DNA from 3 places in the Pseudomonas canadensis genome. Region 1 is predicted to be linked to each of the others. Evidence: riboswitches for the same ligand, from Rfam matches in the RefSeq annotation. Region 1 holds a riboswitch; each other region holds the start of a gene.

Region 1 (10,308 bases):
GGCGCAGGCTTCGGCCAGGCGGTCGGCCAGGGCCTTGACCATGATCGAGTTGTAGTCGTCGCCCGCGTCCTGATAGGCCTTGGCGACCTCTTCGGCGCCGATGCCAGCGGTGGTGATGAAACCGCCGATGTAGTCGGTCACGCCGCTGTCCTTGGGCGCCACGAAGTCGGCCAGGGAGAAGTTCGGCTTGCCGTCGGTCTTGATGATCTGCTGGCGCAAGTGGTGCAGTTTGGCGATCGGCTGGCCGTCTTCGCCGTAGACTTCCAGGTCATCGTCCTGCACCTGGTTGGTCGGCCAGAAACCGAACACCGCACGGGCGCTGATGAGTTTTTCGTCGATCAGCTTCTTGAGCATTTCCTGGGCGTCGGCGTACAGCGAAGTCGCCGCTTCACCGACGACTTCATCAGTCAGAATGCGTGGGAATTTGCCCGCCAGGTCCCAGGAAATGAAGAACGGCGTCCAGTCGATGTATTCGGCCAGTACGTTGAGGTCGATATTGTCCAGGACCTTGGCGCCGGTGAAGGTCGGCACTACCGGCGTGTAGGTGCTCCAGTCGAACTGCGGCTTCTTGGCGATGGCCGCCGGGTAGCTCAGGCGTTCGGTGCGGGCGCTGCGGTTTGCGGTGCGCTCACGCACTTCCACGTATTCCTCGCGGGTACGCTGCACGAAGCCGGCTTTCAGCTCCTTGGACAGCAACTGAGTCGCCACACCGACTGCACGCGAGGCGTCGGTGACATACACCACGGCATCGTTGCTGTACTTGGGCTCGATCTTCACCGCCGTATGCGCCTTGGACGTGGTAGCACCGCCGATCATCAGCGGCAGGTGGAAGTCCTGGCGCTGCATCTCGCGAGCCACGTGCACCATCTCATCCAGGGACGGCGTGATCAGGCCGGACAGCCCGATGATGTCGCACTTCTGCTCCTTGGCCACCTGCAGGATCTTCTCCGCCGGCACCATCACGCCGAGGTCGACAATGTCATAGCCGTTGCAACCCAGCACCACGCCGACGATGTTCTTGCCGATGTCGTGCACGTCGCCTTTCACCGTCGCCATCAGGATCTTGCCCTTGGCTTCCGGCTTGTCGCCTTTTTCCAGCTCGATAAACGGGATCAAGTGGGCCACGGCCTGCTTCATGACGCGGGCGGATTTCACCACCTGGGGCAGGAACATTTTGCCCGCGCCGAACAGGTCGCCGACGATGTTCATGCCAGACATCAGCGGGCCTTCGATCACTTCGATCGGGCGTGCAAACGACAGCCGCGATTCTTCGGTATCTTCAACAATATGCGTGGTGATGCCCTTGACCAGAGCGTGTTCCAGGCGCTTGTTCACGTCCCAGCCACGCCATTCCTCGGTTTCGGCCTCTTTTACGCTGCCGTCGCCCTTGTACTTGTCAGCGATGGCGAGGAGGGCGTCGGTGCCGTCCGGCGTGCGGTTGAGTACCACGTCTTCAACGGCGTCGCGCAACTCGGCCGGGATCTGGTCGTAGATCTCCAACTGGCCAGCGTTGACGATGCCCATGGTCAGACCGTTGCGGATCGCATACAGCAGGAACACCGAGTGGATCGCCTCACGCACCGGGTTGTTGCCACGGAACGAGAACGACACGTTGGACACGCCGCCGGAGGTCAGCGCGTACGGCAGTTCGTCACGAATGTAGGCACAGGCGTTGATGAAGTCGACAGCGTAGTTGTTGTGCTCTTCGATACCGGTGGCGACCGCGAAGATGTTCGGGTCGAAGATGATGTCTTCCGGCGGAAAGCCGACTTCATTGACCAGGATGTCGTAGGAGCGTTTGCAGATTTCTTTCTTGCGCGCTTCGGTGTCGGCCTGGCCGGCTTCGTCGAACGCCATCACCACCACGGCGGCGCCATAGCGCTTGCACAGCTTGGCGTGGTGAATGAACTGCTCCACACCTTCCTTCATGCTGATGGAGTTGACGATGCCCTTGCCCTGGATGCACTTGAGGCCAGCTTCGATCACGTCCCACTTGGAGGAGTCGATCATGATCGGCACGCGGGAGATGTCCGGCTCGCCGGCAATCAGATTGAGGAAGGTCACCATGGCCTTCTTCGAATCGAGCATGCCCTCGTCCATATTGATGTCGATCACCTGGGCGCCGGCTTCCACCTGCTGCAAGGCGACTTCCAGGGCCTCGGTGTAGTTGTCCTCGCGGATCAGGCGGGCGAACTTGGCCGAGCCGGTGATGTTGGTGCGCTCACCGACGTTGACGAACAACGAGCTGCGATCGATGGTGAAGGGTTCCAGGCCCGACAGGCGGCAAGCCTTCGGGATATCCGGGATCTGGCGCGGTGCGTAACCGGCCACGGCCTTGGCGATAGCCTCGATGTGGCCCGGCGTGGTGCCGCAGCAACCGCCGACAATGTTGAGGAAGCCGCTCTGGGCAAACTCTTCGATGACCTTGGCGGTTTGTGACGGCAACTCATCGTATTCACCGAATTCGTTGGGCAGGCCGGCGTTCGGGTGCGCAGAAACGTGGGTGTTGGCCTTGTTCGACAACTCTTCCAGGTACGGACGCAGCTCGCTGGCGCCCAGGGCGCAGTTGAGGCCCACGGAAATCGGCTTGGCGTGGGCCACGGAGTTCCAGAACGCTTCGGTGGTCTGGCCCGACAGCGTACGGCCGGAGGCGTCGGTGATGGTGCCGGAGATCATGATCGGCAGTTCGATGTTCAACGCTTCGAACACACCTTGCACGGCAAAGATCGCGGCCTTGGCGTTGAGGGTGTCGAAGATGGTCTCGATCAGGATCAGGTCGGCACCGCCTTCGATCAGGCCTTGGGTGGCCTCGGTGTAGTTTTCCACCAGTTCATCGAAGGTCACGTTGCGGTAGCCGGGGTTGTTCACGTCGGGCGACAGCGAGCAGGTGCGGCTGGTCGGGCCGAGCACGCCGGCGACGAAACGCGGCTTGGCCGGGTTTTCGGCGGTCTTGGCGTCGGCAATCTTGCGCGCCAGGCGTGCGCCTTCTACGTTCAGTTCATAGGCCAGTTCTTCCATGCCGTAGTCGGCCATGGAGATGCGCGTGGCGTTGAAGGTGTTGGTTTCGAGGATGTCGGCGCCAGCATCCAGGTAGGCTTTTTCGATGCCACCGATGACGTCGGGCCGGGTGAGCACCAGCAGGTCGTTGTTACCCTTGACGTCGCTTGGCCAATCGGCGAAGCGTTTGCCACGGTAGTCATTTTCCTCAAGCTTGTAGCTCTGGATCATCGTGCCCATACCGCCGTCGAGGATCAGGATACGTTCCTTGAGGGCTTGATGAAGGGCTTGCAGACGAACGCTACGATCGGACATGGGACTACTCTGGTCAGGCATTTCGGAGGGCGTGAATCATAACAAACCTGTGCCGATTTAGAGCATGCGCAGTTTTTGCATGAATATCGTTCATGTTGGAAGGGGGCGTGGCCCGGTAGAATCACCGGCAAATTTTCAGCGTACGTATTGAATCGGGACCGGATACATGTCACTTCGCCTCATCACCAGTGCTGCCCTGGCACTGGTCGCCTGCATTGCGCAGGCCGACGGACCCGCCCCGGCGATTTCGTACACCCGCGACATTCAACCGATCTTCACCGAGAAATGCGTGGCTTGCCATGCCTGCTATGACTCCGCCTGCCAACTGAACCTGGGCAGTGCCGAAGGCGTAGCGCGAGGTGCGAGCAAAGTACCGGTCTACGATGGCGAGCGCAGCCAGGCGACGCCGACCACTCGGCTGTTCTATGACGCTTTCGGCAAGCAGGCCTGGCAGCAGAAGGGCTTTTACTCAGTATTGGATGCGCAGGGCAGCCAGGCTGCGCTGATGGCGCGCATGCTGGAGTTGGGTCATAACGCACCGCTGCAACCCAACGCCAAGCTGCCCGAAGAGATCGTACTGGGCCTGAACCGACAAAACATGTGCGCCATGCCCGGCGAGTTCACTGCCTACGCGGGTGCCCATCCCAAGGAAGGTATGCCGCTGGCGGTCACCGGCCTGACGGACCAGCAGTATCAGACCTTGCAACGCTGGCTCGCGTCCGGCGCGCCTATCGATGAACAAGGCTTGGCACCCAGCGCCAAGGAAGCACTGCAGGTACAGCAGTGGGAAAACCTGCTCAACCAGCCCGGGGCCAGGGAGAGCCTGGTAGCGCGCTGGTTGTTCGAGCATTTGTTCCTCGCCCATCTCTACTTCGAAAACGGCGAGCCGGGGCATTTCTTCCAGTGGGTGCGCTCGCGTACGCCGAGCGGGCAGCCGATTGACCTGATCGCAACTCGCCGCCCGAACGATGACCCAGGCACCCAGGTTTACTACCGCCTGTGGCCGGTGCAGGGCGTGATCGTGCATAAAACCCACATCACGTACCCGCTCAGCGCCGAGAAAATGGCCCGCATCAAAGCGCTGTTCTACGCCGGCAACTGGCAGGTCAACGCCTTGCCTGGCTACGGACCGGGCCGTCGCGCCAACCCCTTCGAAACCTTCGAGGCGATTCCAGCCAAGGCGCGTTACCAGTTCATGCTGGACAACGCCGAGTATTTCGTACGCACCTTTATTCGTGGGCCCGTGTGCCGTGGGCAGATCGCCACGGACGTGATCCGCGACAATTTCTGGACCCTGTTCCAGGACCCGGACCATGACCTCTACATCACCGATGCCCGTTATCGCGGCCAGGCCACGCCGTTGCTGGCCATGCCGGGGCAGAACGATGACGTAGGCAGTGTGCTGAGCCTGTGGCTCGCTTACCGTGACAAGCGTAATCAATACGAAGCGCTGCGCCGTGACAACTATGCGGACGTTCCCGCGCCAAGCTGGTCGTCGCTGTGGGCCGGGAATGACAACGCCTTGCTGAGCATTTTTCGCCACTTCGACAGTGCCTCGGTGACCAAGGGCTTGATTGGTGAAGTGCCGCAGACGATGTGGCTGTTTGACTATCCGTTGCTGGAGCGCACCTATTATCAGTTGGCGGTGAATTTTGATGTGTTCGGCAATGTGTCGCACCAAGCCCAGACCCGCTTGTACTTCGACCTGATCCGCAACGGCGCCGAGCAGAACTTCCTGCGCCTGATGCCTGCAGACTCCCGCGAAGACTTCCTCGATGACTGGTATCAAAACAGTGGCAAGCTCAAGTTGTGGATGGACTATGAGGCGATTGATGACGACAAGCCCACCGGCTTGCATCTGAGCGAAAACGATCCGAAGCGCGACTTTGCCAACCAGTTGCTCACGCGTTATGGCGATCTGAATGCCAGCCCGGACCCGATCAACCGCTGCACTGGCGCCTATTGCTCCCGTGATGGTATCGACCCGGCGTTGCAGGATGCCGAGCAAGCGCTGAGCCGCCTGACCTCACGCCCGGCCGCCGGGCTCAAGGTTATCGATCTATTGCCTGAAGCGACGATGCTGCGGGTTGAGACTGCCAGCGGTAAGCGTGTGGTCTACAGCATGTTGCGCAATCGTGCTCACAGTAATGTGGCGTTTCTGTTGGGTGAGGCTTATCGCTATCAGCCGGGCCTGGACACAGTGACCATCTATCCGGGTGTGTTGAGCAGCTATCCGAACTTTATGTTCAATATTCCGGCGCAGGACGTGCCGGAGTTTGTGGCTGAAATGGAGCGGGCCAAGGATGCCAAGCGGTTTGAGAAGATTGTGGATCGTTGGGGTGTGCGGCGTAGTCATCCGCTGTTTTGGCAGTATTTCCATGATTTGTCGGAGTACATTCGAGAGACAACGCCGGTTGAGGAGGGGGTGTTGGATATGAATCGGTATGAGAATTTGTGAGGGTTTTTTGGAGTGAATATCCGTTATTTGGGTGATGGCGGCTTATGGTTCCGCTCTTACAGCGGGTCACTTTTTGAAGAGCGCAAAAAGTAACCAAAAACGCTCCGCCCCAACACTCGGCACCTCGCCTAGGCTCGGTGTGCCCTCACTCCGGCTTGAATCCGTGGGTAACCCGGCGTCCCCCCCCGGCTCCTACAGGACCGCGTTTGCCTTTGCTTTACACCACTCAAGCCGGCTGTCAGGCCGCTGTGCTTTTGCTTTTGATTTTGATCTTAGGCGCCCCGTTAAACACGCTGGCCGGAATTCGGCAGGGATTTGGGGGGTAAACCGGCAGGGATGCTGGTTTAGCCGCCCCGCGCCATGGATGGCGCGTGGCGGCGGCCCCCCAAATCACTGTCGGATTACGGGCATACCGAGCCTAGGCGAGGTACCGAGTGTTGGGGCAAGAGCCCTTTGGTTACTTTGGGGCTTTTCCAAAGTGACCCGCCGTAAGGGCGGAACCATACGCGGCCGTTACCCAAATAACGGATATGTACATCCCCCCCCGCAAACAAACCTATCCCGACAAAAACACTAGGACTTTGTACCTGCGTAATAATTTGGCGTAAACTGCCGGCAAGCCTGTGAGGAGTTTCCATGACTGCCATAACCATTACCGACGCCGCCCACGATTACCTGGCTGACCTGCTGTCCAAGCAGAACACCCCGGGTATCGGCATTCGCGTCTTTATCACCCAGCCCGGCACCCAATACGCCGAAACTTGCATCGCCTACTGCAAGCCTGGTGAAGAAAAACCTGAAGACACCGCCCTGGGGCTGAAAAGCTTCACTGCCTACATCGACGCCTTCAGCGAAGCCTTCCTCGACGACGCCGTGGTCGACTACGCCACCGACCGCATGGGCGGCCAGTTGACCATCAAAGCGCCAAACGCCAAGGTGCCCAACGTCAACGCCGACAGCCCGGTGAACGAGCGTATCAACTACTACCTGCAGACCGAAATCAACCCAGGCCTGGCCAGCCACGGCGGCCAGGTCAGCTTGATCGACGTGGTCGATGACGGCATTGCGGTGCTCAAGTTCGGTGGCGGCTGCCAAGGCTGCGGCCAAGCGGACGTGACCCTGCGCGAAGGCATCGAGCGCACCTTGCTGGAGCGAATTCCAGAACTCAAGGGCGTGCGTGACGTGACCGATCACACGCAGAAAGAAAACGCCTACTACTGAGTAAGGCGTTCACTGCGAAAAAAAAACGGCGCCCCGTGAGCGCCGTTTTTTTATTCTTTAAAATCAGTGGTTTGTGATAGCCATCTGTCAAAGAGGATTAACTTTTGAGCCGGGCTTGTCCACTCTCACATGGTTCACCATATTTATTCAGTTAAAACAGTGAGTTATGTTCTTAAGTTAATTTTGTTTGTTATGGGCGATAAAGGTGCGCATGGCCTGCCCGGTACAGCGATGACTCACTGAAACTGTCACTGGCCAGCACCCGGCCCACGACAATCAGCGCCGTGCGTCGAAAGCCCTTGGCCGCCACTTTCTCGGCAATGTCGCTCAGCGTTCCTATCGCCCAATCCTGATCCGGCCAGGTAGCCCGGTGCACCACGGCAATCGGGCAATCCGCGCCGTAGTGTGGCAGCAGTTCAGCGACGATCTTCTCCAGGTGATTGACCCCCAGGTGAATCGCCATGGTGGTGCCATGCCGCGTCAGGCTGTCGAAGTCCTCGCCGGCCGGCATGCTGGTCTTGTCGGCATAGCGGGTCAGGATCACGCTCTGGGCGATGTCAGGCAGGGTCAGCTCCGCCTCCAGCAAGGCTGCGCAGGCAGCCACGGCGGTGACGCCGGGGATGATCTGGAAGGGAATGCCCAACTCCCGTAGGTGGCGGATCTGTTCACCAATGGCGCCATACAGGCTTGGGTCGCCGGAATGGACGCGCGCCACATCCTGGCCCTTCTCGTGGGCGGCTTTGATCAGATCAATGATCTGCTCCAGGTGCAATTCGGCGCTGTTGGCCACAGTTTCCGCTTGATGACCTTCCAGTACCGCGGCCGGCACCAACGAGCCCGCATAAATAATCACCGGGCAACTTCGGATCAGCCGCTGGCCTTTGACGGTGATTAATTCCGGGTCGCCGGGGCCTGCGCCGATGAAGTAGACGGTCATGGGGAAATCCTGATGAAAAACGGGCGAGCATGAAGAATGCTCATGATCGGGAGGGGCGATTATCGGGTTTTCAGCCGGCGCACGCCAATGCAAAGGTGGCCTGGGCGGTTTTTTTGCTGGTGATCAACAGGCGGGCAGGGCCGCCGGCGAGGTGCTCGGCAAGGGCCAAGGCGGCACTTTCCGCGATGCCATAGCAGCCGGTGTGGGCGAAGGCGATCTCGGATTTGTGGCTCAGGCGATCTTCAAAGGTCGTCAGCTGCTCGGCGCTGAAACAGTGCAGCGGCAGGTTCAGCGTTTCGGCCAATGCGAGTATTCCCGGCTCGTCTTTTTTCAAATCAATACTGGCCAGCGCAGTAATCTTATCGCGCTCGATGCTGCCCTCGGCGAGGGCAGTATTAAACAGGCCCAGCAGGGTATGAACGTCACAACCCCGCTGGCACCCCAGGCCGACCACCAGGATCATGCCGAGTATTGATCATCACGGTTGCGGCGGAACAACCAGGCGCTGATCAGCCCCAAGGCCAGCCAGAAGGCGACATTGGTCAACTGTGAAGCGATCTTGAACTGCGCTTCCAGGGCCTCCGGGGCCAGCATCGAATGCACTTCCGGCTGTGGTGCGCCGATCACGTGCGGTACGGCGAGGATCGCTGCACCCAGTACTTTCAGCAGCCAGTTGCGACCAAACACGATCAAGGCGATGCCGGCAGCGGTAGACGCCGCAGTGCCGATCCACCAGGTCTGGCGCAGCGCCAGGTCGGCGGCGGCAGTGCCCGGCAGCTCAGGCGGCAGGCCCATCGTCGGTGCCAGCACGAAAGTTGCGTAACCGGCCAAACCCCACAGCAGCCCTTGGGCGGTGCGGGTTGGCGCACGCAGCGTGTAGAGACCGGCCAGCATCAGCGCAAAACCGACGGCGACCACCAGGTTGCCGCCCGTGGTGGACAGCACGCGCTGCCAGCCGTCTTCCGGCTCCCAAGCTTCGGCGTCATGGGTATGGGCGGCAGCACCTTCGGCGTGTTCGTGGGCCACTTCGGTAGCCGCCGGCGCTTTTTCAAAGGTTTCCGCCTGCAGAATCAGCGGGGCGACCCAAAAGCTTTGCAGCAGAGTCAGCAGCAGGGCGGCCGCCAGGCCGGTGAAACCTGCGGTTTGCGCGATACGCTTGATCATGTCGGCAGGTCTCAGTGGCACGGGAACGCGGCGCTGTGGCGGGTATCGTGGGCGGCGTTGTGTACGGCCTCGATGTGCGAGAAACCGGCGAAATACACCAGGCACGCGCCGAGGATCGACGCGCCGATGGCGGCGGTCAAGCGTTGGCTCAGGGTCGAGGTGCTGCTGGCGGAGTGCGAGGTGCTGCTGATGATCGACATGGCGCGTCCCTTTCAGGTGTCAGGGTGAAACGAGCGCATGAAAACCCCGCGAGCCGGGCACGCAGGGTTTAAACAGCGCCCGCCCACCGCGGGTTTGTTATCTGATTTTTTCGGGCCGGTCTCCGGGCTTGCGAGGGGCATTGCGCCTATTAAGCGTCGCCTTCCCATGCCTTGGAGGCACAGTGGATCTGACACTTCGCTCGCTTACCGTTGCGGGGGCAGCACCGGACTGGTCATATCGCTATGACGCACCGGTTTCCCGTTTCACCCTGTGAGGGGCACCCGAAACAAGATGTGTAGGAGAGCATGGGGGTGGGAGGGGAGTCAATTGGGTTGTTGGGGGCATATCCATTGTTTAGGTAACGGCGGCTTATGGTTCCGCTCTTACAGCGGGTCACTTTTGGAAAGGCCCAAAAGTAACCAAAAGGCCTTCGCCCCAACACTCGGCACCTCGCCTAGGCTCGGTGTGCCCTCACTCCGGCTTGAATCCGTGGGCCGCCGCGATGGGCCATCCTTGGCCCAGCGCGGCTAACCCGGCGTCCTGCCGGGTTACCCACGGATTCAAGCCTGCGTTCGGCCAGCGTGTTTAACGGGGCGCCTCAGATCAAGATCAAGAGCGACTCGCTTCGCATCGTAGATACGCGGTCCCTGTAGGAGCCGGCTTGCCGGCGAAAAACGTGATACCGCCGCGTTTTGTCTGATTCCCCGCGTCATCGTTGAAGACCATCGCCGGCAAGCCGGCTCCTACAGGACCGCGTTTGATTTTGCTTTTGCTTCACACCACTCAAGCCGGCTGTCAGGCCGCTGTGCTCTTGCTTTTGATTTTGATCTTAGGCGCCCCGTCAAACACGCTGGCCGGAATTCGGCAGGGATTTGGGGGGTAAACCGGCAGGGATGCCGGTTTAGCCGCCCCGCGCCATGGATGGCGCGTGGCGGCGGCCCCCCAAATCACTGTCGGATTACGGGCACACCGAGCGTGAGCGAGGTGCCGAGTGTTGGGGCAAGAGCCCTTTGGT
Region 2 (10,308 bases), 1.9 Mb from region 1:
CGTGGATGCCTTCGACCTTGAGCTTCATGAACTCATCGGAGCGCTCACCCAAGGCTTCGGCGGTACGTACGCGCTCTTCTTCCACCAACTGTTGAATCTGCCCACGCAGTTGGCGGTCGCTGATGCGGATAAAACGCCAGGGCTGCATCAGGCCGACGCTGGGTGCCTGGTGCGCGGCCTGGAGCAGGCGGTGGAGCAATTCGGGGGCGACGGTGCCGCCGCTGAAGTGGCGCATGTCACGACGTTCGGCGATGGCGCGGTAAACAGCCTGGCGGTCGGCCTCGGGAAAGGCGTTGTCGGTCATGGCCTCATCGCCGGCAAGCCGGCTCCTACAAGATCGGGCGCGAACAATGCGGCCACCGCCAGGGGATTCGAGGGGAAATAGAAATGTACGTAGGACGCCGTCATTCGCCCCTGGCGATAAACCGCCTCGGCGCCGCGCCCGCCATTGGGGCTCAGGCCACGTGCAATCGGTTGCCACTCGGTGGTGGTCAGCGAATGGTGATAGGTATGGCCGCGCAGCGTGCCTTCAGGCAAGTCGACATTTTGCAGCGCCAAGGCCGCGAGTTTCTTCTGCATCACCGCATCGCCTTGCAGCAAACCCACCAGTTCGGCGCGAGTGCCGTCGACATCGGTCAGCGAGTCCAGCAGGTAGAGCATGCCGCCGCATTCGGCGAGCAGCGGTTTACCGGCGGCATGATGAGCGCGGATGGCGTCGAGCATCGGGGTATTTTCCGACAGCGCCTGGTGGTGCAGTTCCGGGTAACCACCGGGCAGGTAGAGGCTGTCGGCGTCAGGCAATTGCCGATCGTGGATCGGCGAGAAAAACTTCAGCTCGGCGCCCATTGCCCGCAACAGGTCAAGGCTGGCGCCATAGGTGAACGCGAAGGCTTCGTCGCGGGCCACGGCGATGCGCACGCCATTAAGCAGTGGCTCGGCGTCGATCACTTCAGGCGCGGCAAAAGTGACCGGCGGCGGCAAGGCGACTTCGCAACTGCTGCCCAGCGCTTGGGCGGCGGCATCGAGACGTACATCGAGGTCATTCAGTTCGCTCGCCTGCACCAGACCCAAGTGACGGCTAGGCAGTTCGATACCGGTCTCGCGAGACAACGCGCCGTACCAGCGCAGGCCTTCGGTGAGGCTGCCTTCGAGCAATTGCGCATGGCGCAGGGTGCCAACGCGGTTGGCCAGCACGCCGGCGAACGGCAAATCTGGCTGATAACGCGCCAGGCCCAGGGCCAACGCGCCAAAGGTCTGGGCCATGGCGGTGCCGTCAATCACGCCCAAGACAGGCACGCCGAAGTGTCGCGCCAGGTCGGCGCTGGACGGCGTGCCGTCAAACAGGCCCATCACGCCTTCGATCAGGATCAGGTCCGCCTCCCCTGCCGCTTCCCACAGCAAGCGGCGACTTTCCTGCTCGCCCACCATCCACATGTCCAACTGATACACCGGCGCACCGCTGGCGCGTTCGTGGATCATCGGGTCAAGGAAATCCGGACCACATTTGAACACGCGCACCTTGCGCCCCAGGTTGCGGTGCAAACGGGCCAGCGCGGCGGTGACAGTGGTTTTGCCCTGGCCGGACGCCGGTGCGGCGATCAAGACGGCCGGGCAATGACGGGGCTGATTCAAAGTTCGACGCCCTTCTGTGCCTTGATACCGGCCTGGAACGCGTGCTTGAGCATGCCCATTTCGGTGACGGTGTCGCCCATTTCGATCAGCTCAGGCTTGGCGCCACGGCCGGTGACCACCACGTGTTGCATCGGCGGGCGGGCTTGCAGGTCGCTGAGTACCTGGTCCAGGTCGAGGTAGCCGTGCTTGAGGGCGATGTTCAGCTCATCAAGTACGACAAGACCAATAGAAGGGTCCTGCAGCAGCTCGCGGGAAACCGCCCAGGCGGCTTCGGCAGCGGCGATATCGCGCTGGCGGTCCTGGGTTTCCCAGGTGAAGCCTTCACCCATGACATGAAAACGCACTTGCTCCGGGAAGCGGCGGAAGAACAACTCTTCACCGGTGCTGTTACGCCCCTTGATGAACTGCACCACGCCGCACTGCATGCCGTGGCCCATGGCCCGGGCCAGCATGCCGAACGCGGAACTGCTCTTGCCTTTGCCGTTGCCGGTCAACACCAGCAGCAGGCCGCACTCGTTCGGGGAATTGGCGATGCGTTCATCGATCACGGCTTTTTTGCGCAGCATGCGCGCCAGGTGGCGTTCGTCGCGGTCGGGGGAATCGGTCATGGCAGCTCTCCGTTGGGGCTGGACAAAAACGGCGGGCAGGAAAAAGAAAAAACAGACAGCCAAGCATCGCCCACCGTGATGCTGTTGGATGTTGCAGGCCGGTCTCCGGGCTCATGAGTGACGCACGTCTTATAGACACGCAGACCGACGCTGCGCCTTCCCATATCGCGAGCGATACAGTGGCAAAAGGCAGCGTCTTGACTCATTTACCGTTGCGGGGGCAGCGCCGGAATCGCGGCAGCACTGTGTACAAGTGCGCTCACTCACCGGCTTCCCTGTTTCACTCCGTCGACCCATGGGTCACAGAGCACCTGGAACAAGCGGCGAAGGTTAGTGGGTTGGGGGTGGAGCGTCAATTAAACCCACCACAAAACCAATGTGGGAGCGGGCTTGCTCGCGAATGCGGTGTGTCAGTCAGCACATTAACAAACTGACAGACCGCATTCGCGAGCGAGCCCGCTCCCACATTTGGATCTCTGCCAATTCAGGGATTCCGCGCCAGATTCCCCGGTAATACGCGCTTGGCGCTCAGGTAGGCATTCTGCCAATACGCCTTGGACAAGGTGTCCAACTTCACCGTACCGCCGGTTTGCGGCGCGTGCACAAAGCGGCCTTCACCGACGTAGATGCCGGCGTGACTGACCTGTGAACCGCCGCCTGTGGCGAAGAACAGCAAGTCGCCAGTCTGCAGATTTTGCTCGCTGACATCCTGCGCGCGCATCACGATCAGTTCACGGGTGGTACGCGGCAGGGAGATGCCAGCAGCATCGCGGAAGACAAACCCGATCAGGCCGCTGCAATCAAACCCGGAGTCCGGTGTATTGCCGCCCCAACGGTAAGGCGTGCCGACCAGGCCCAGCGCGCGGAAGAGTACGTCTTCAGCCGCAGGCGAGAAATTCTGGGTGGAATAGTTGAACACCGGCTTGGGTTTAACCGCTACAGGCGCGGGCGGTGGACGACTTGCGCAGGCGCTGAGCAGCGCGGCGCAAAGAATAAGGATCAGGCGGGCCGAGGTCGACATGGGCAGAACAATCCTGGTCTGGATGCGGCTTTCGCTGCCGAACGCTGAAAACCAGAACGCGCAAGCAAAGCTCGCGCGAACGGATTACAACAATGTCCAGGGATTCTAGCGCTTACACGTCAAACTTCAAGTATCACTTTAAGTTTACTTGCTAGCGGTAACCGTCGTCGGGGCCATGGCGAGTGCGCGCTTGGCTTCGATGAAAGTTTTGCTCCAGTAGCTATCACCCAGGTTGTCGACTCGGACACCGCCACTGCGACGGCTGCTGGAGTGGATAAACTGGTTATCGCCCAGGTAAATACCGGCATGGCTTACACGACCACGACCCGCTGTACTGAAGAAAAGCAGATCACCCGGCTTGAGGTTGTTGCGCGCGACCAACGGTGCATCCACGTTGATCATTTCGCGGGTGGAGCGCGGCAGATTCATGCCCGCTTCTTCGCGAAACAGGTAGCCGATAAAACCGCTGCAGTCGAAACCTGCTTCAGAGGTGCCGCCGAAACGGTAACGGGTACCGATCAGGGACATGCCGCGTTCGAGGATGCTGTCGGCAAGAACTGGGAGCTGGTAAGGCTTGCTACCGGAGAAATTGGCCAGTTCTTTTTCCGTTGCCAGCTCTTCTTCATAAACAGAAGCAGACTGTGCAGCAACGAATTTTGCCTGATTTTGAACCTGTGGTTTTTGCTGTTCTGCCACCTGTTGAGGGTGGGAGGCGCAACCAAACAACAGGGTAACGAGTGCGAGGGGCACGAGGGGTGCGAAGCGATTTAGCATGGGCACGACCGTGGCTGATATGTAAAGAAGACGAGACTATGCCCTCTATCACATCGATTTGCAAATTCAATCGTGATCTATGTGACTTCTTGTTTGGACTATGACATCTAAGCCCTTAACACCCTATATCTGCCTTTTGCGTAGCCAAACCGGCTCAAACGCAGGTTTTCTGGCGCCTGGAATTTGCCGAAAGCCGTGAAAACAGCTGGCTGGCTACCAACCCAAGGTTTCTTTCAAGAAGGGAATCGTCAGCTTGCGCTGGGCCTGCAAGGAAGCCTGATCGAGCTGTTCGAGCAGGTCGAACAACGCGCTCATGCTGCGCGTACCGCGGGTGAGAATAAAATGCCCGACTTCGTCGGTGAGGTGCAGGCCGCGACGGGATGCACGCAGTTGCAAGGCACGCAATTTGTCTTCGTCGGACAGCGGGCGCATTTGGAAGATCAGCGCCAGAGTCATGCGCGACTTGAGGTCGGCCAGCTTGATCGGCAACTCGCGCGGCGAGGTGGACGCGGCAATCAGCAGGCGCCGGCCACTGTCACGCAAGCGGTTGAATAAGTGAAAAAGCGCCTCTTCCCACTCTGCCTTGCCAGCGATGGCTTGCAGATCGTCCAGGCACACCAACTCGTACTGCTCAAGATGGTCGAAGATGCCGATTCCGCGATCCATCAGCTCAGCCAAGGGCAGGTAAACCGCCGGTTCGCCCATCTGCTCGAAACGCAAGCACGCGGCCTGTAACAGGTGGGTACGCCCTACGCCGTGCTTGCCCCACAGATAGATCAGGCTTTCGGTCCACCCGGCGTCGGCTTCGCAGAGCCGCTCGACATAGCCGAGTGCAGCGGCATTGGCGCCTGGGTAGTAGTTGATAAAGGTGGCGTCGTCACGCAGACGCACACCCAAGGGCAGCTGAATCGGTTTCATGCTGACTGAACGGCTCCAAACGAACCGTTAGTGGCCTCTGTGTAAAGTTTGCAAAGTTTATACCCGTGACGCCGGGCGCACAATGCAACAGACCCCAAGCAAAATCAAAGGTTTGCGTTAACTTGTTGGATTTACGCAGATTGTTTGACGCCCCAGCTTCAGAAACAACAAACCCGGCATGGGCCGGGTTTGTTGCAGAGGGATTACAGATCGGGGTCTTCAACCCCCGTGTACACATCCGAATCCTTATACAAATCGTGTACATGGCGCACCAGTACCATGATCACCGCCGCCACCGGCAGCGCCAGCAAGATACCCGTAAAGCCAAACAGTTCACCGCCCGCCAGGATCGCAAAGATCACTGCCACCGGGTGCAGGCCGATTCGATCACCCACCAGCAACGGCGTCAGCACCATGCCTTCGAGGGCCTGGCCGACCATGAACACCGCTACAATCCCCAGCATCGGGTAGAGGTCGCCGCCAAACTGGAACAGCCCCGCCACCAATGCCGCGCCGATACCGATCACAAAGCCCATATACGGCACGATTGCGGCAAGGCCGGCAATCAGGCCGATCAACAGGCCCAGCTCCAGGCCGATGGCCATCAAGCCAGCGGCGTAGATGATCCCCAGGGCCAGCATCACCAGCAATTGGCCGCGCACAAAGGCGCCAAGCACTTCATGACACTCCTCGGCCAGAGACACGATGCGCTCTTCGCGATTACGCGGCAGCAGGCTGCGAATCTTGGCCATCATGATGTCCCAGTCGCGCAGCAGGTAGAACGCCACTACCGGGATCAGCACCAGGTTGGTCAGCCAGCCGATCAACGCCAGGCTCGACGCCGTGGCCTGACTGAGGACCACACCGACGATATCGGTGGTCTGCCCCATATGCTCGCTGATGGCCGCCTTGACCTTGTCGAACTTCCAGAAGCCATCCGACAACCCCAACTTCGCCTGCGCCCACGGCATCGCTGTGTGCTGCAACCAATCAAGCATCTGCGGTGCCAGCTCATACAGGCGGAACAGTTGCTTGGCCAACATCGGCACCAGCACCAGCACCAACGCCGTGATGATCAAGGTAAACAGGGCGAACACTGCCACTACGCCCCAGGTTCGCGACAACCCGGCTTTTTCCAGGCGATCCACCACCGGATCGAACAGATAGGCCAGCAGCAACGCAACCAGGAACGGCGTCAGGATCGAATGCAGCAGGAACACAAACGCGCACAGCAGGACAATCCCGCCTAGCCACACCCAACGACGCGTATCGGCCATAAACCACTCCACCTATATAAAGAAGAAAACTGCTACCAACGAAAACGCAGTTGCGCCTGAGGTTCGGGAGCAACCGCAGGCTGAGTGCCGTCTACTACAGGCTGCTGGACCGGCGCTTCACCTGCGGGAATCTCCTGCAATTTGGCCAGGCTCAACTGGGTACGCAATTGATCGGCACTGCCATTGACGCGGTACACGATGCGATTGCCATCGACTAACTGCGGCTGACCGCCAAACGGCTCCAGCAGATGACCCAGTGCGGCATAACGCTCCAAGGTCATGCCCTGCACTTCCAGCAATTGTTCGGTGCTCACGCCGGGTTTGACCGCAAAGCGTGGCGCGAGCTTTTGGCTGACCGCCAGCATCACCGCGTCGGCCACAGCGCCGGTGTCGGCCCCTTGCACGGTGCCCTGCTCGCTCTTGTCGCCCAGCCACAGGCGCCATTTGGCTTGCCATTGGCTGCCTTCCTGGCGCGCATGCACGGCCAGCAAAGCGTCGGCGCCGTAACGCTCGGAGGCGGCGCGCAATGGCGTGGCATCAGCACTTTCCAGGTTCGGTGCGGTGGCGACCACCTGCTCATCCAGGTCGCCCAGCGGCAGGCGCAGCGGCAAGCCACGGTGTTGCGCGGCACGGCGCAGCGCCTGGGCGACGGTCTGGCCATCACCCACCAGGCTGCTGCCTTCGGTGGAGTCGTTCAGCCACCAGCCAAGGATCGACGGCCGATTGCTGCCCCAGATCGACAAGCCCGCTTCGCGCAGGACGCGATCAGTGCTTACCGGGTCGAAATCCACTTGCAGGCTTTCCGGCGGGCCGGCGTCGTAGCCGTACTGGCTGATGATTTGTTGCGGATCTTTACGAACGGCCGCCAAACCTGGGCCCTCGGCGGCCTTGGCGTCGCCGGTCAGGCGGATCACCAGGGTCTGCACTGCACGCTGGGTGGCCTGGTCGCGCTCTTGGGGCGACTGGCTGCTGACGGGTTCGAGTACTTGATAAAGGCCATTGAGGGTTTCGGCATGACTCGCCAGGCTGACCAACGACAAGCAGCCTACAAAGAAGAATTTACACAGACGCATGGAAGATTCCCGAACGACAAATTTAGCGGCTGGAACAGACCGCGTGAACTCGGTTTGCCAAGGCTGTGACCACGGCGACCGATAAAACATTCACAGGGTCTTGGTAAGTTTTCGTACTGTCACAACGCTAGCGCAGTAAAGGCTATACCTTAATACGCGCCAAAGCAGACTCGATTAGCATTTTTTTAACGCCATATGCCCCTGCCCGTCGGCCCGAGGATGGCCGCTGCCCCTCAAGCCTGATAAAATCGCGCGCCTTCGCAGACCGTCAACGGCGTGGCCTTTATAAAAGCCCCCGCCCGCTCGGTCGTTACCCCTGAATCCCCCCTAAAGGCCTGGATCATGAGCAAGCAACCCTCCCTGAGCTACAAGGACGCCGGTGTAGACATCGACGCCGGTGAAGCATTGGTCGAACGCATCAAGAGCGTCGCCAAGCGCACTGCGCGCCCCGAAGTCATGGGCGGCCTGGGCGGTTTTGGCGCCCTCTGCGAAATCCCGGCCGGCTACAAGCAGCCTGTCCTGGTGTCCGGCACCGACGGCGTGGGCACCAAGCTGCGCCTGGCACTGAACCTGAACAAGCACGACACCATTGGTATCGACCTGGTTGCCATGTGCGTCAATGACCTGGTGGTGTGCGGCGCAGAGCCGCTGTTCTTCCTGGACTACTACGCCACCGGCAAGCTGAACGTGGACACCGCTGCACAAGTGGTGACCGGTATCGGCGCTGGCTGCGAGCTGTCGGGTTGCTCCCTGGTCGGCGGCGAAACCGCTGAAATGCCAGGCATGTACGAAGGCGAAGACTACGACCTGGCCGGCTTCTGCGTCGGCGTCGTGGAAAAAGCCGAAATCATCGACGGCTCCAAGGTTGCCGCCGGTGACGCCCTGCTGGCCCTGCCTTCTTCCGGCCCGCACTCCAACGGTTACTCGCTGATCCGCAAGATCATCGAAGTGTCCGGCGCCGAGATCGAGAACACCCAACTCGACGGCAAGCCGCTGACCGACCTGCTGATGGCCCCGACCCGCATCTACGTCAAGCCTCTGCTCAAGCTGATCAAGGACACTGGCGCCGTCAAGGCCATGGCCCACATCACCGGCGGCGGCCTGCTGGACAACATCCCGCGCGTGCTGCCAAAAGGCGCCCAGGCCATCGTTGACGTGGCCAGCTGGCAGCGTCCGGCAGTATTCGACTGGCTGCAAGAGAAAGGCAACGTCGACGAAACCGAGATGCACCGCGTGCTGAACTGCGGCGTAGGCATGGTCATCTGCGTGGCGCAAGAGCACGTTGAAACCGCGCTGAACGTCCTGCGTGAAGCTGGCGAGCAGCCTTGGGTCATCGGTCAGATCGCCACTGCCGCCGAAGGCGCGGCCCAGGTCGAACTGAAGAACCTCAAGGCTCACTGATGCCTGAGACCTGTGATGTCGTGGTGCTGCTTTCCGGCACCGGCAGTAACTTGCAGGCCCTGATCGACAGCACGCGCACCGGCGACAGCCCGGTGCGCATTGCTGCGGTGATCTCCAACCGCAGCGACGCCTACGGCCTGCAACGCGCCAGGGACGCGGGCATCGACACCCGCTCGCTGGATCACAAGGCTTTCGACGGTCGCGAGGCCTTCGACAGCGCCTTGATCGAACTGATCGACGCCTTCAACCCCAAACTCGTGGTACTCGCCGGTTTCATGCGCATCCTCAGCGCTGACTTCGTGCGGCATTACGCAGGGCGCCTGCTCAATATCCACCCTTCCCTGCTGCCCAAATACAAAGGCATGCACACGCACCAGCGTGCGCTCGATGCCGGCGACAGCGAGCACGGCTGCAGCGTGCACTTTGTCACCGAGGAACTCGATGGCGGGCCTCTGGTCGTACAGGCAGTGGTTCCGGTAGAGTCTGACGACTCGGCGCAGACGCTTGCGCAACGGGTTCACACCCAGGAACACAGGATTTACCCGCTGGCGGTGCGCTGGTTTGCCGAGGGGCGGTTGATTCTTGGCGACCAGGGTGCATTATTGGACGGTCAGTTACTCGCGGCCAGCGGCCACTTGATTCGAACCTAGGAGATTTTATGCGTCGCGCTTTGCTCTTCGCTTTTGCGCTGTTCGCCTTGCCAACGGTGCAAGCAGCAGACCTTCACCCTTTCTCCGTCAGCTACACCGCCGACTGGAAACAGTTGCCCATGAGTGGCTCGGCTGAACGCAGCCTGGCCAAGAATGGCGACGGCACCTGGACCTTGAACTTCAAGGCTTCCATGATGATCGCCAGCCTCACCGAAACCAGCGTGATCCTGTTTGACAAGGACGCCCTGCAACCGAAGAGCTACACCTTCGAGCGCGGTGGCCTGGGCAAGGCGAAGAAGATCAACCTGGACTTCGACCAGACCGCCAAGAAAGTCACCGGCTTTGAAAACAAGGACGCGGTCAACGTGCCCCTGCAAAGCGGTATGCTCGACAAGTCGACCTACCAGTTGGCCCTGCAGCGCGATGTGGCGGCCGGCAAGAAGAGCATGAGCTACAACGTGGTGGAAGGCACCGACGTCGACACCTACGACTTCCGCGTGATTGGCCCGGAAAAGGTCCAGACCAAGGTGGGCTCCATCGACGCGATCAAGGTCGAGCGCGTGCGTGACCCGACTCAGAGCAAGCGCATCACCCAGATGTGGTTTGCCAAGGACCAGGGCGGCATCCTGGTTGCCCTGCGTCAGGTGGAAACCGATGGCAAGGAATACAACATCATGCTGCAGGACGGTACCGTTGACGGTAAGCCTGTCAAAGGTAGCTGATAGGTAACTGGAACAAAGAGCCTCGCGAATGCGGGGCTTTTTTTCGCCTGTCGATTGGGTTCCACCCTGACGCGAACATGAAACTTTTGTCATAAAACTCAGCGCCCTGCGACGCAATGTCGCGATTTACGCGGCCTGCAGGACTGTTGCATTTGCTGCAATGAATTGTTGCGCGAAAAGTCGGTTTACTTAGCAAGCTAACAAATCATATAACAAAGGCCTGCGACGACTT
Region 3 (10,308 bases), 1.6 Mb from region 1:
AGGACGGAAAAGTCTTCAGCAAAGGCAGCAGCACCGGCAACACCCGGACGCGCCCAAACACATTGGGCAGATCAATGCGCACACGTCCACGCGGCTCGCTTTGCTCGGCGCGCAGCGAGAGCTCGGCCTCCTCCAGGTCAGCCAGCACCCCCGTACAGGTACGGTAAAACGCCACACCGGCCTCGGTGAGGGACAAGCGCCGCGTTGTGCGCAGGAACAGTCGAGCGCCCAGGCGCGTTTCGAGCCGCGCGATGCTTTTGCTGATGGCCGAGGCAGTCAGGCTCATTTTCTCGGCAGCGGCGGTAAAGCTGCCGGAGTCCGCGACACACACAAACACATCAATACCTTTCAAGCGTTCGGAAGAAAACATGCACGCCCCGCATTTGTGAATTCAGGTCAGCCAAACTTGTAATTAACATCCTAAATCAGAATTCAAATCAACAGTAAGCTATGGCCGATGAACCTGGCACTGAGGCTCGGATGCTGACCACGCTGAAAAACTACCCCCTGACCGTCAACCTGCTTCTGAGTGCGTCACTGGTGTTGACCCTCGCCAGGGCCATCACCCTGCCCTATCTGGTGATCTACCTGTCGAGCCAGTTCCAATTGGGCGTCGCCGACATCGGCCTGGTGATCGGCAGTTCACTGATCGTCGGCTCATTATTGAGCCTGTACGGCGGTTTCCTGGTGGACAGCCAGCCAGGTTACCGCTTGATCCTGGGCTGTTGCGCGGTGTTCACCTGCGGGTTTCTGGGAGCGTTTGCCGCGCGGGACCTGTGGGTGTTCTACGCCTGCCTGGTCGCGATCAACCTGGCGTACGCCGTCATTGATATCGCGGTCAAATCAGGATTTGGCCGCCTACTGCCCGTCGATGCGCGCAGCGAAGCGTTTTCGATCAAATACACCCTGACCAACATCGGCTACGCCGTCGGCCCTTTTCTCGGTGCGGGACTGGCCGCGCTCGCCATCAGCCTGCCCTTCCTGGCGTCGGCGATGCTGGGCGCCGGTTTTTTTATCGTTTACGCCGTGTGGGGTGACAAGCACTCGATGCCCGTGGACACAAGCCAGCCCGGCGCGCCATTCCTGGCGGTCGGCAAAGTGCTGCTCAGTGATTATCGGCTGGTGTGTTTTACCCTGGGCGGTGCACTCAGTGCCGTGGTGTTCGGCCAATTCACCGCTTACCTCTCGCAATATCTGATCGTCACCACGACACCCGAAATGGCCTACCGGATAATCAGCAGCGTGGTGGCCACCAACGCGCTGATGGTGATCAGCCTGCAGTACGTGATCGGCAAGCGAATCACCCATCAGCACTTGAATCTGTGGCTCGCAGGTGGGTTGGGCATGTTCATCGTCGGCCTGGCGGGGTTCGGCTTGTCCACCTCGCTGATGTTCTGGGTGGTAGCCATGGCGGTCTTCACGCTGGGAGAGATCATCGTGTTCCCTGCCGAGTACATGTTCATCGACATCATCGCCCCCGATCACCTGCGGGGCATGTACTACGCTGCGCAAAACCTGGGCAACGTTGGCGCAGCCTTGGGCCCGGTGCTGTGCGGGATGGTGTTGGCGACACACCCCGCCCACACCATGTTCTATATGCTCGCGCTGTTTGTGGTCGCGGGCGGGTTGCTCTACAGCCTGGGCGCGTCTCTGGCAGGCAAGGTTAACGCTGCCACCTGAACATCAGCAGCGCACATGCCGACGCACACACTGCACCAGCCCGTCCAGCGCCTGCGACTTCACCGGCGCCAGCACGCAGACCGTGTGCTCGCGCTGATCCTCCTTCACCGTCAGGGTGTAATGCACCTGGCCCGGATTACCGGTGGCAGGTGCATTGCTTTGCGGCAATTGAAAGAAGTCGCAGGCCTCGACAAGCCGCCGCAACTCCTGCTGGTCCTGCTCCGGCAGCGCGTCCAGTTCCACCGTCTGTGGCTTGGCCAGGCCCGGAAAGAACCCAGGCCCGCCATTTTCCTTGATTGAAATTTGCATGGTTGTTCTCGCGTCAGACAGCAATGCCGACCGCTTTCCAACCGTCCTTGACCGCTTTCTGTTCATCCTTGTTTGCGCCGTAGAGTCGGCCCGCAACATCGTAAGTGATACGCGCAAAGCGCAGGAACCCGGAGTTGGGCCGCAGCCGCGCATCCCGCAGCGCGTCGTACCAGATACGCCCAGCGCGCTCCCAGGCAAACCCGCCGAGCTTGGTCGCCACCTGATAGAACGCATGGTTGGGAATACCGGAATTGATATGCACCCCGCCATTGTCCTCGTAGGTCTGCACAAAATCATCCATGTGCCCCGGCTGAGGGTCCTTGCCCAGCAGTTTGTCGTCAAACGCGGTGCCGGGGGCTTTCATCGAGCGCAGGGCGGTGCCTTTGATCTTCTTGGTGAACAGTCCTTTGCCGATCAGCCAATCAGCGTCTTCCGCGCTTTGATTCAAGGCATATTGCTTGATGAGCGAGCCGAACACATCCGACAGTGACTCGTTCAACGCTCCGGACTGATTGAAATACATCAGCTTGGCCTCGTCCTCGGTGACGCCATGGGCCAACTCATGGCCAATTACGTCAAGCGCCACCGTGAAGCGGTTGAACAACTGCGCATCCCCATCGCCAAACACCATCTGGGTCGAGTTCCAGAACGCATTGTTGTAGTTCTGGCCAAAATGCACCGTGGCATCCAGCGCCATACCGGCGTCGTCGATGGAGTTGCGATCAAAGACCTGGTCGAAAAAATCGAAGGTGGCGCCCAAGCCCTCGTAGGCTTCGTCCACCGCGGCATCACCGCTTGCGGGTTGCCCCTCACCACGCACCAGCGTGCCCGGCAGGCTGTCGGTACCCTCGGCGCTGTAGATCGAGCGGCGCTTATCGGCCCCCATGGCCAGGGCCATGTGTGCCGGTCCTTTGGCAGGTTCGGCGACCATGCGCAACGAGCGGAACGTGCTGTCCTTGGCGCGGGTGCGCAGCGCGACCTCCCGTTGCGCCTTGTCGCCGTTGCGCGCGATCTGGTCGAGCATATAGGGCGGGATCAGGCAGAAAATCGGATTGCGATGCGGCTGACGAACACACATTGGCTGGCTCCATTTGGCAGGTGACAACGTCCGGGTCATCGATTCAGGATAGCCCCCAGGGGTTAACGCGTGTCATCAATTGTCATTAACCTATGTTGCAGTCGTGTTTATCCAAGGAGGACTGACTGATGCCCGCACGTAAAACCAAAATCGACCTTTCATACCGCCCCAGGCTCGCTGACCTGCGCCCGTTGATCGCACTGAGCCCCACAGTGCTGGAGGCACGGGCGGCGACGCCACGCGTCACCCCAGCCAGAGACTTGAAGGACCGACGCGGCTACGCCGAGGACTTTCTCGGCAGCTTCGGGGTGCCCTGGCCCACGGTTGAAGATACCTTGGCGGGGGATGCACAGAAGCGCCTGGACTACACGCACTTCTCGATCACGATGTCACGCGCCAAGCGGCTTGCGCTGTATGTGGGCGTCAACATCGATGGTGGTCAGCACGTCGACATCATTCGCAGCAACGACACCTGGGCGTATGACGGCCGCCTGCCCATCGATGCGCAGGTGGGCGAAGCGCTGTATGCCAGCAATGGCCTGGATCGCGGCCACCTGGTCCGCCGACAAGACCCCAACTGGGGCGACGAGGCGCAAACCGCCAACTTCGACACCTTCCATTTCACCAACTGCTCGCCGCAGATGAGCGGGTTCAACCAGAAGACCTGGCTGGAGCTTGAAGACTACATCCTCGATAACACCCAACGCTGGAAAGCCCGCGCCACAGTGTTTACCGGCCCGGTGTTCGCCGACGACGACCGCGTGTACCGAGGCGTGCAGATCCCCAAGGCGTTCTGGAAAGTGGTCGCCTACCTCAGCGACAACGGCAAGCCTAGCGCGAGTGCCTACATGATTGACCAGAGCCGCGAACTGGGCCAACTGGACCTGGTGTTCGGCCAACTCAGGACCTACCAGCGCAGCGTAATCCAGATAGAGCGCCTGACCGGCCTGCGCTTCGGCAACCTGGCCGACTACGACGGCTTCAGCAACGAAGAGCGCGCCACCGGCACGCGGATTGAAGCGCTGATACAGGGTCCTGAAGACATTCGACTCTGACCGACGCTTCACATATTGAACTGCGTCACACCCAACGCCAACCACGATGCGAAGCGAGCCGCTCTGGCTCTTGATCTTGATCTGGCTTTTGATCTCAGGCGCCCCGTCAAACACGCTGGCCGAACGCAGGCTTGAGTCCGTGGGTAACCCGGCAGGACGCCGGGTTAGCCGTCAGGCCGCCTTCGCAGGCAAGCCAGCTCCCACATTCTGGATCACGGGAGTAACAGTAAGATTGCAGCCGGCCGTCAAGCTGCCAGCGCCGTACCCCGCGTGGTGTAGATACCTGCGCCCTTTGGCCGCCCCCTCATTGCGCATTGATGTAATGAAACTGCGCCTGCGACTTCTCAACCGCCGCACGCACGTTTTCCTTCTGCGCATCGGTGCCCGAGTAGTAAATCTGCAGACCCTTCAAATCCTGCCCTTCGACGGCTTTGCCGATCACCGCAACGTCGACCGGCGTGCCAGCCCCCATGATTAAAAAGAACACATCGCCCAAGCGCTTGGTATTCAGCAATTCGCCCCTGAGGCTGGCAGCGTTTTGGTCGCCGGCCATGGAAATCGCCAGGGTGTCGCCGAACATACCGCTTTTGGGGATGCTCATCGTGTGCAAGCGAAGCTTGTCTGAGTCGGCCGGCATCGACTTGACATAGGCGGTGGTGGCCTCGTCGAGAATCTGCTGTTCGGATTTACCTTGCGTGGCACAACCGGCCAGGGTGGCGATAAGGACGAGCGCGACAAATGATTTCACGGTGTATTCCTTGTGATAAAGCGATCCATGGGCTGAGCATCATAGGAGCCTCGCCGCCAGAGAGCTACCGTTGAGTTCACGGCCTCCCGTTCAACCGCGTGATCGACTACCATACCGCGCCGGTTCCCGAACGGGACTAATAGGGAATCCGAAGCGCGGTACACCCGTGCCAATCGGAACTGCCCCCGCAACTGTAGGTGCTGAGCCTGCTCCCTGATGCCACTGGACCTTGTCCGGGAAGGCCGGAGCCTGGCGACGACGCATCAGTCAGGAGACCTGCCGGCCCAAGCTCAATTACTAACCGGCGGGGTGTCCGGGAAGGACATTCTTGCTGTCGCTCTCGCAGCGCTTAAGGGTGTATTTCCGAATGGCACGCACGGTTCACTCGGAGATTGCCCCATGCTGCCACGTGTTACCGCCCTGCTCGCTGGCCTGGGTTTCTGTGCCCTGGCCCAGGCCGCGCCCACTCACTATCCGTTGACCGTGGAAAACTGCGGCAGCCACCTCACCTTCCAGCAAGCGCCGGCCCGCAGCGTGACCATCGGCCAGGCCGCCACCGAAATGCTCTACGCCCTGGGCGTGGGCAATAAAGTGGTCGGCACCTCGCTGTGGTTCAACAGCGTACTGCCACAGTACAAAGCGCAGAACGACAGCATCGAGCGCCTGGCCAACAATGAGCCAAGCTTTGAGGCCGTGATCGCCAAACGCCCGCAACTGGTGGCTGCCGAGCTGGAATGGGTGGTCGGGCCGCAAGGCGTGGTTGGCACCCGCGAGCAATTTCATGAGCTGAAGATCCCCACCTACCTGTTGCCTTCGGACTGCGAAGGCAAGGACAACCTGGTCGGCGCCGACGGCACGCGGCTGGAGCCGTTCCGTATCGAAACCATTTATAAAAGCATCAGCCAACTCGCCGAGATCTTCGACGTGCAGGCACGCGGCCAACAGCTGAACGAAGAACTCAAGGCGCGCCTGGCCAAATCCGTCGCCACCGTGCAAAGCAAGGGCCTCAAGCAAGCCAGCGCCTTGGTGTGGTTCTCCAGTTCCGAGATGGCCAGCGACCCTTATGTGGCCGGCCACAAGGGTATTCCGCAATTTATGCTGGAAACCCTCGGCTTGCATAACGTCGTACAGTCCGACGAAGAGTGGCCCGCCGTCGGCTGGGAAACCCTCGCCAAGGCCAACCCGACCGTGCTGGTGATCGCGCGCATGGACCGCCGCCGCTACCCCGCCGACGACCATGAAAAGAAACTCGCCTTCCTGCGCAGCGATCCGGTGACCCGCAACATGGACGCGGTGAAAAACAACCGCATCATCATCCTCGACGCCCTTGCGCTGCAGGCCAGCATCCGCACGTTCGACGGCCTTGAACAACTGGCCACGGCCATCGACGGCTACGATCTGCACCCATGAATACCAGCGTGATCCACACCCTACTCGCCCTGGCCCTGCTATTAGCCGCCGTCCTCGCGGGCGTGGCCATCGGCGAAACCGCCATCTCGCCGCACGTGGTACTGCAGGTACTCGCGAACAAACTGTGGGCCGCCGGTTATGCGCTCGACCCCATCGACGAAGGCGTGGTGTGGAACTACCGCCTCACCCGCGCCCTGATCGCCGCGGCGTGTGGCGCCGGGCTGGCGACGTGTGGCGTGATCCTGCAATCGCTGCTGCGCAACCCGCTGGCCGATCCGTACCTGCTGGGCATCAGCGCCGGCGCCTCGACCGGCGCGGTGCTGGTGGCGTTGATCGGTGTGGGCGGCGGGTTGATTTCGTTGTCGGCGGGCGCGTTTGTCGGCGCCATGGCCGCGTTTGCGCTGGTGATCCTGCTCGCGCGCGCCAGCGGTTCGGCCAGCGGCACCGGCCAGATCATTCTGGCGGGCATTGCCGGGTCGCAGTTGTTCAATGCACTCACCGCGTTCCTGATCACCAAATCCGCCAGTTCCGAACAGGCGCGCGGCATCATGTTCTGGCTGCTCGGCAACCTCAGCGGCGTGCGCTGGCCTTCGGTGTGGCTGGCGGTGCCAGTGGCGATTGGCGGGTTGGCCGTGTGCCTGTGGCACCGTCGTGCGTTGGATGCGTTTACCTTTGGCAGCGACTCGGCGGCCTCCCTCGGCATTCCGGTGCGCCGGGTGCAGTTTGTATTGGTGGGCTGCGCGGCGCTGGTGACGGCGGTGATGGTGTCGATTGTCGGCTCCATCGGTTTTGTCGGATTGGTGATTCCCCACGCCGTGCGCCTGCTGCTCGGCACCGGGCACTCGCGCTTGCTGCCGGCCAGTGCATTGGGCGGCGCGTTGTTCTTGATTGCGGCGGATGTGCTGTCACGCACCCTGATCAAAGGCCAGGTGATTCCGGTCGGCGTGGTCACCGCGCTGGTCGGTGCGCCGGTGTTTGCGCTGATCCTCATTGGCCGGAGGAATGCGCGATGACCGTGCTGAGCTGCGCAGGATTGGGTTTTAAAGTGCGCGAGGCGCAGTTGCTGAGCGACATTCATCTGGAGGTTCAGCCAGGTGAAACACTGGGGATTGTCGGTCCCAATGGTTCTGGCAAATCCACCTTGCTCAAGCTGCTCGCCGGCCTGCGCACGCCAGCGTCCGGCGAAGTCCTGTTAGGCGGCCAGCGCCTTGGCAAGCTATCGCGCCGCGCCATCGCGCAGCAACTGGCGGTGGTGGAACAGCAGGCCGACACCGACGACGCCATCCGCGTGTTCGACGCCGTAGCGCTGGGCCGCACACCGTGGCTGTCGGCGCTGAGCCCCTGGTCCTGCGAGGACGACGCCATCGTCAACCAGGCGCTGCACGACGTCGACGCCACCCACCTGAGCCATCGCGCCTGGCGCAGCCTCTCGGGCGGTGAGCGCCAGCGCGTGCACATCGCCCGTGCGTTGGCGCAGCGGCCGCAGATCCTGTTGCTGGATGAGCCGACCAATCATTTGGATATCCAGCATCAGCTTGGCATTTTGAAGGGCGTGCAAGGGTTGCCCGTCACCACCTTGATTGCCCTGCATGATCTGAACCAGGCATTGACCTGTGATCGGCTGGCGGTGCTGGATCACGGGCGGTTGGTGGCGCTGGGCAAACCACTGGAGGTGCTGACGCCGCAGCGTTTGCAGGAGACGTTCGGGGTGCAGGCGCATTACCTGACGGACCCGTTTGATGGGGCGCAGATATTGCGGCTACGCCCAAACTGATCAACGCGTCCCACTGTAGGAGCCCGCGCCTACAGTGGGTGGTGGTGTTAGAGGGTGCGTTGCATATGCGTCGTGCGCCACACCGGGTCCGTGTCCACATCGACCACCTCGAACCCCTGCCGCAGCCAAAAATCAATCGCCCCCGGCAAAAACGGATGAGTGTGCAGGTACATCACCGCGACCCGATCTGCTTTGGCCTGCGCCTCCAGCGCATGGTACAACTCGCCCGCCAGACCAAAGCGGCGGAACGCCGGCAGCACAAACAGGCGCACCACCTCCACGGTCTTGCGGCCCTGGTAATCCAACTGCGGGAAACGCCCGTCATAGGGTAGGTAGCCAATCGCAGCGACTATCTCGCTCTCATCGCGGGCCAGCAGAAATTGCCCATCACCGTGCAGATAGATCGCCTCGAACTGCGCCAAGTCCGCCGGCATCCCCGTCGCGCTGAGCTTGGGGAAAAGCTCGGCACGGGCTTGCAGCACGAACCTCAATACCTCAGGGATATCCGCCGCAGTGGCCACCTGAATGATCGGGCTTGAACTCATGCAACGGCTATCTGTGTAATCCCCACCACCTGCGCCTGCTCCAGAATTTCATCCGGGCTCGCATCCGCGGGCGGCAGGATCAAGCCATTCTCGGCGTCGCCAAAATGCAGCTGTAGCAAGTGCAACGCCGCTTCATGCACCTGCAATTGGGGTTGCTTGAGTTCGAACACATGGGTGCGGGGCTCGTCGTTGAACAGGTAGTTGAGGGTGTATTCGCGCATAGGGGAAACCTTGTGATGAAAGTAGAGCAGCTGATCAACCTGACTCATCGATCAGTTTTTAAGTTCAATGGATCAGCCTTTACCACCTCCCATGCAGCATTCACTGGTGCAACTCACACGCCGCACTGCCCTTCATACCCGACGCATGCACGCTCACATGACGCACCCTAAAACCAGGCGCTTGGACAAGTTTCTTCTCTTCCCAAGTACCCCCGCTTTCGACTTGGTAGCCGATAGCGCCATCGGCTTGCCAGGTCAGGCGCAGGGTGTACACACCCTTCTGGTCGAGCGTTTGATGAATCTCCGTATCAATGATCGGCGCGGCTTTGTTGAACGTACGCAGGTTGAAAATGCGCTGGTCCGTGCCGGCCGGGGAGTAACTGGAGAGAAACAGCGTGTCGTCTTCGGCAGCGTCCTCGGCGGCTGCGAGAATCACCGAGGGCACCCACTTCTCGCCACGGTCCTGGGTGTCGGTGGTCACCTTGCACGTCAACTGGCCATTGTCGGTGACGTCCTGGCGCCAGGCTGTCTCGAAGTAGCCATAGGGCACGTCGAAGCGCAGGGATTTCTCGGTAACTTGCTCGCAGCCGGCCAGCAGGTAAAGCGCCGATAGACTGATGAATCCTTGAAGAACCTTCACATGCTTTCCTTGGCTTGAATGGGAGGAGCGAAAGAATATCCGGCCTTTAGGGCAAAGTGGATTGATTTAGCTGGGTTGCGTGAGGTGGTATACGTGCGCGACGCCTCTATAACTGGAACCACCCATGTCCTCAATGGAGCCTCATCATGGCTGAAAACACGCTTGTAACTGCGGTTGTTACCGCTGTCCTGACTTCACTCCTGACGTTGACAGGCACCTATGCCCTGCAATCACGCCAAGAGGCGCGGGATGAGGCAAACCAGTTTCGGGACGCTGCTCAAAACACTGTGCAAGAAACCGTCGCTATTCTGGATGATGGCTACAACGCACTGGACAAGTTGACCCGCGCAACGCATGAAACCGGGTGGAAAGAATTCTCCCAAGGTCCCTGGCGCGACTACATGGCATTTGAACGCCGCTGGCATCAGAGAATGATTGTCCAACACTTCAAGCTGGAGCGGTATTTCGGCAAAGACATGGCCGATACACTGATTGACTTGGACGACATCCCAATGGGCCCAACCTACGCGAGCAGTGATAAGGAAGACCCAACTGTCAGGCGCTACAATCTCCAGAAGCTCGCGGCCGATATCGAATACACCGTACGAATCATGACCGCTACCCAAGACATCATCGACGAACACCTCGGGGCTAAAAAACCTGATGGGTTGATGGAGATGATTGTTGCTGTAAACAGCAACAGAGACACAGCGGGCCGTCAGCTCAAGGAATACGATGCAGGCACGATCAGATTGCTCAAGTCACTCGACGAAAGGCTGACGCAGCTGGGCGCCAAGAAGGTCACTGTCGTGCACGGGAATCAGAAGGGCTGAACATGACTGCACTCC

The links. A riboswitch is a leader RNA that binds a small molecule or an ion and turns the genes downstream of it on or off. The one in region 1 is predicted to bind cobalamin.
Region 2: linked by a shared signal. The riboswitch ahead of cobO (cob(I)yrinic acid a,c-diamide adenosyltransferase) and the one ahead of RB216_RS12260 (CbtB domain-containing protein) in region 1 are both predicted to bind cobalamin.
Region 3: linked by a shared signal. The riboswitch ahead of RB216_RS19570 (ABC transporter substrate-binding protein) and the one ahead of RB216_RS12260 (CbtB domain-containing protein) in region 1 are both predicted to bind cobalamin.

The regions. Positions count from the first base shown of each region.
Region 1 is NZ_CP133298.1:2,662,298-2,672,605, forward strand. Features, by position in the region: gene metH (methionine synthase) at 1-3,312, opposite strand, end outside; gene RB216_RS12235 (fatty acid cis/trans isomerase) at 3,479-5,770, shown strand; gene nfuA (Fe-S biogenesis protein NfuA) at 6,407-6,991, shown strand; gene cobM (precorrin-4 C(11)-methyltransferase) at 7,182-7,928, opposite strand; gene RB216_RS12250 (cobalamin biosynthesis protein) at 7,999-8,391, opposite strand; gene RB216_RS12255 (CbtA family protein) at 8,388-9,092, opposite strand; gene RB216_RS12260 (CbtB domain-containing protein) at 9,104-9,292, opposite strand; cobalamin riboswitch at 9,389-9,593, opposite strand.
Region 2 is NZ_CP133298.1:4,527,841-4,538,148, forward strand. Features, by position in the region: gene bluB (5,6-dimethylbenzimidazole synthase) at 1-304, opposite strand, end outside; gene RB216_RS20920 (cobyrinic acid a,c-diamide synthase CobB) at 301-1,632, opposite strand; gene cobO (cob(I)yrinic acid a,c-diamide adenosyltransferase) at 1,629-2,240, opposite strand; cobalamin riboswitch at 2,320-2,570, opposite strand; gene RB216_RS20930 (C40 family peptidase) at 2,725-3,261, opposite strand; gene RB216_RS20935 (C40 family peptidase) at 3,406-4,035, opposite strand; gene hda (DnaA regulatory inactivator Hda) at 4,249-4,953, opposite strand; gene RB216_RS20945 (AI-2E family transporter) at 5,157-6,230, opposite strand; gene RB216_RS20950 (DUF2066 domain-containing protein) at 6,263-7,303, opposite strand; gene purM (phosphoribosylformylglycinamidine cyclo-ligase) at 7,646-8,704, shown strand; gene purN (phosphoribosylglycinamide formyltransferase) at 8,704-9,354, shown strand; gene RB216_RS20965 (DUF3108 domain-containing protein) at 9,363-10,076, shown strand.
Region 3 is NZ_CP133298.1:4,231,202-4,241,509, forward strand. Features, by position in the region: gene RB216_RS19540 (LysR substrate-binding domain-containing protein) at 1-370, opposite strand, end outside; gene RB216_RS19545 (MFS transporter) at 481-1,680, shown strand; gene RB216_RS19550 (protealysin inhibitor emfourin) at 1,684-1,989, opposite strand; gene RB216_RS19555 (M4 family metallopeptidase) at 2,003-3,067, opposite strand; gene RB216_RS19560 (DNA/RNA non-specific endonuclease) at 3,196-4,122, shown strand; gene RB216_RS19565 (hypothetical protein) at 4,427-4,870, opposite strand; cobalamin riboswitch at 4,974-5,168, shown strand; gene RB216_RS19570 (ABC transporter substrate-binding protein) at 5,270-6,280, shown strand; gene RB216_RS19575 (FecCD family ABC transporter permease) at 6,289-7,293, shown strand; gene RB216_RS19580 (ABC transporter ATP-binding protein) at 7,290-8,054, shown strand; gene RB216_RS19585 (GNAT family N-acetyltransferase) at 8,102-8,599, opposite strand; gene RB216_RS19590 (hypothetical protein) at 8,596-8,820, opposite strand; gene RB216_RS19595 (hypothetical protein) at 8,921-9,460, opposite strand; gene RB216_RS19600 (hypothetical protein) at 9,607-10,293, shown strand; gene RB216_RS19605 (DUF6678 family protein) at 10,296-10,308, shown strand, end outside.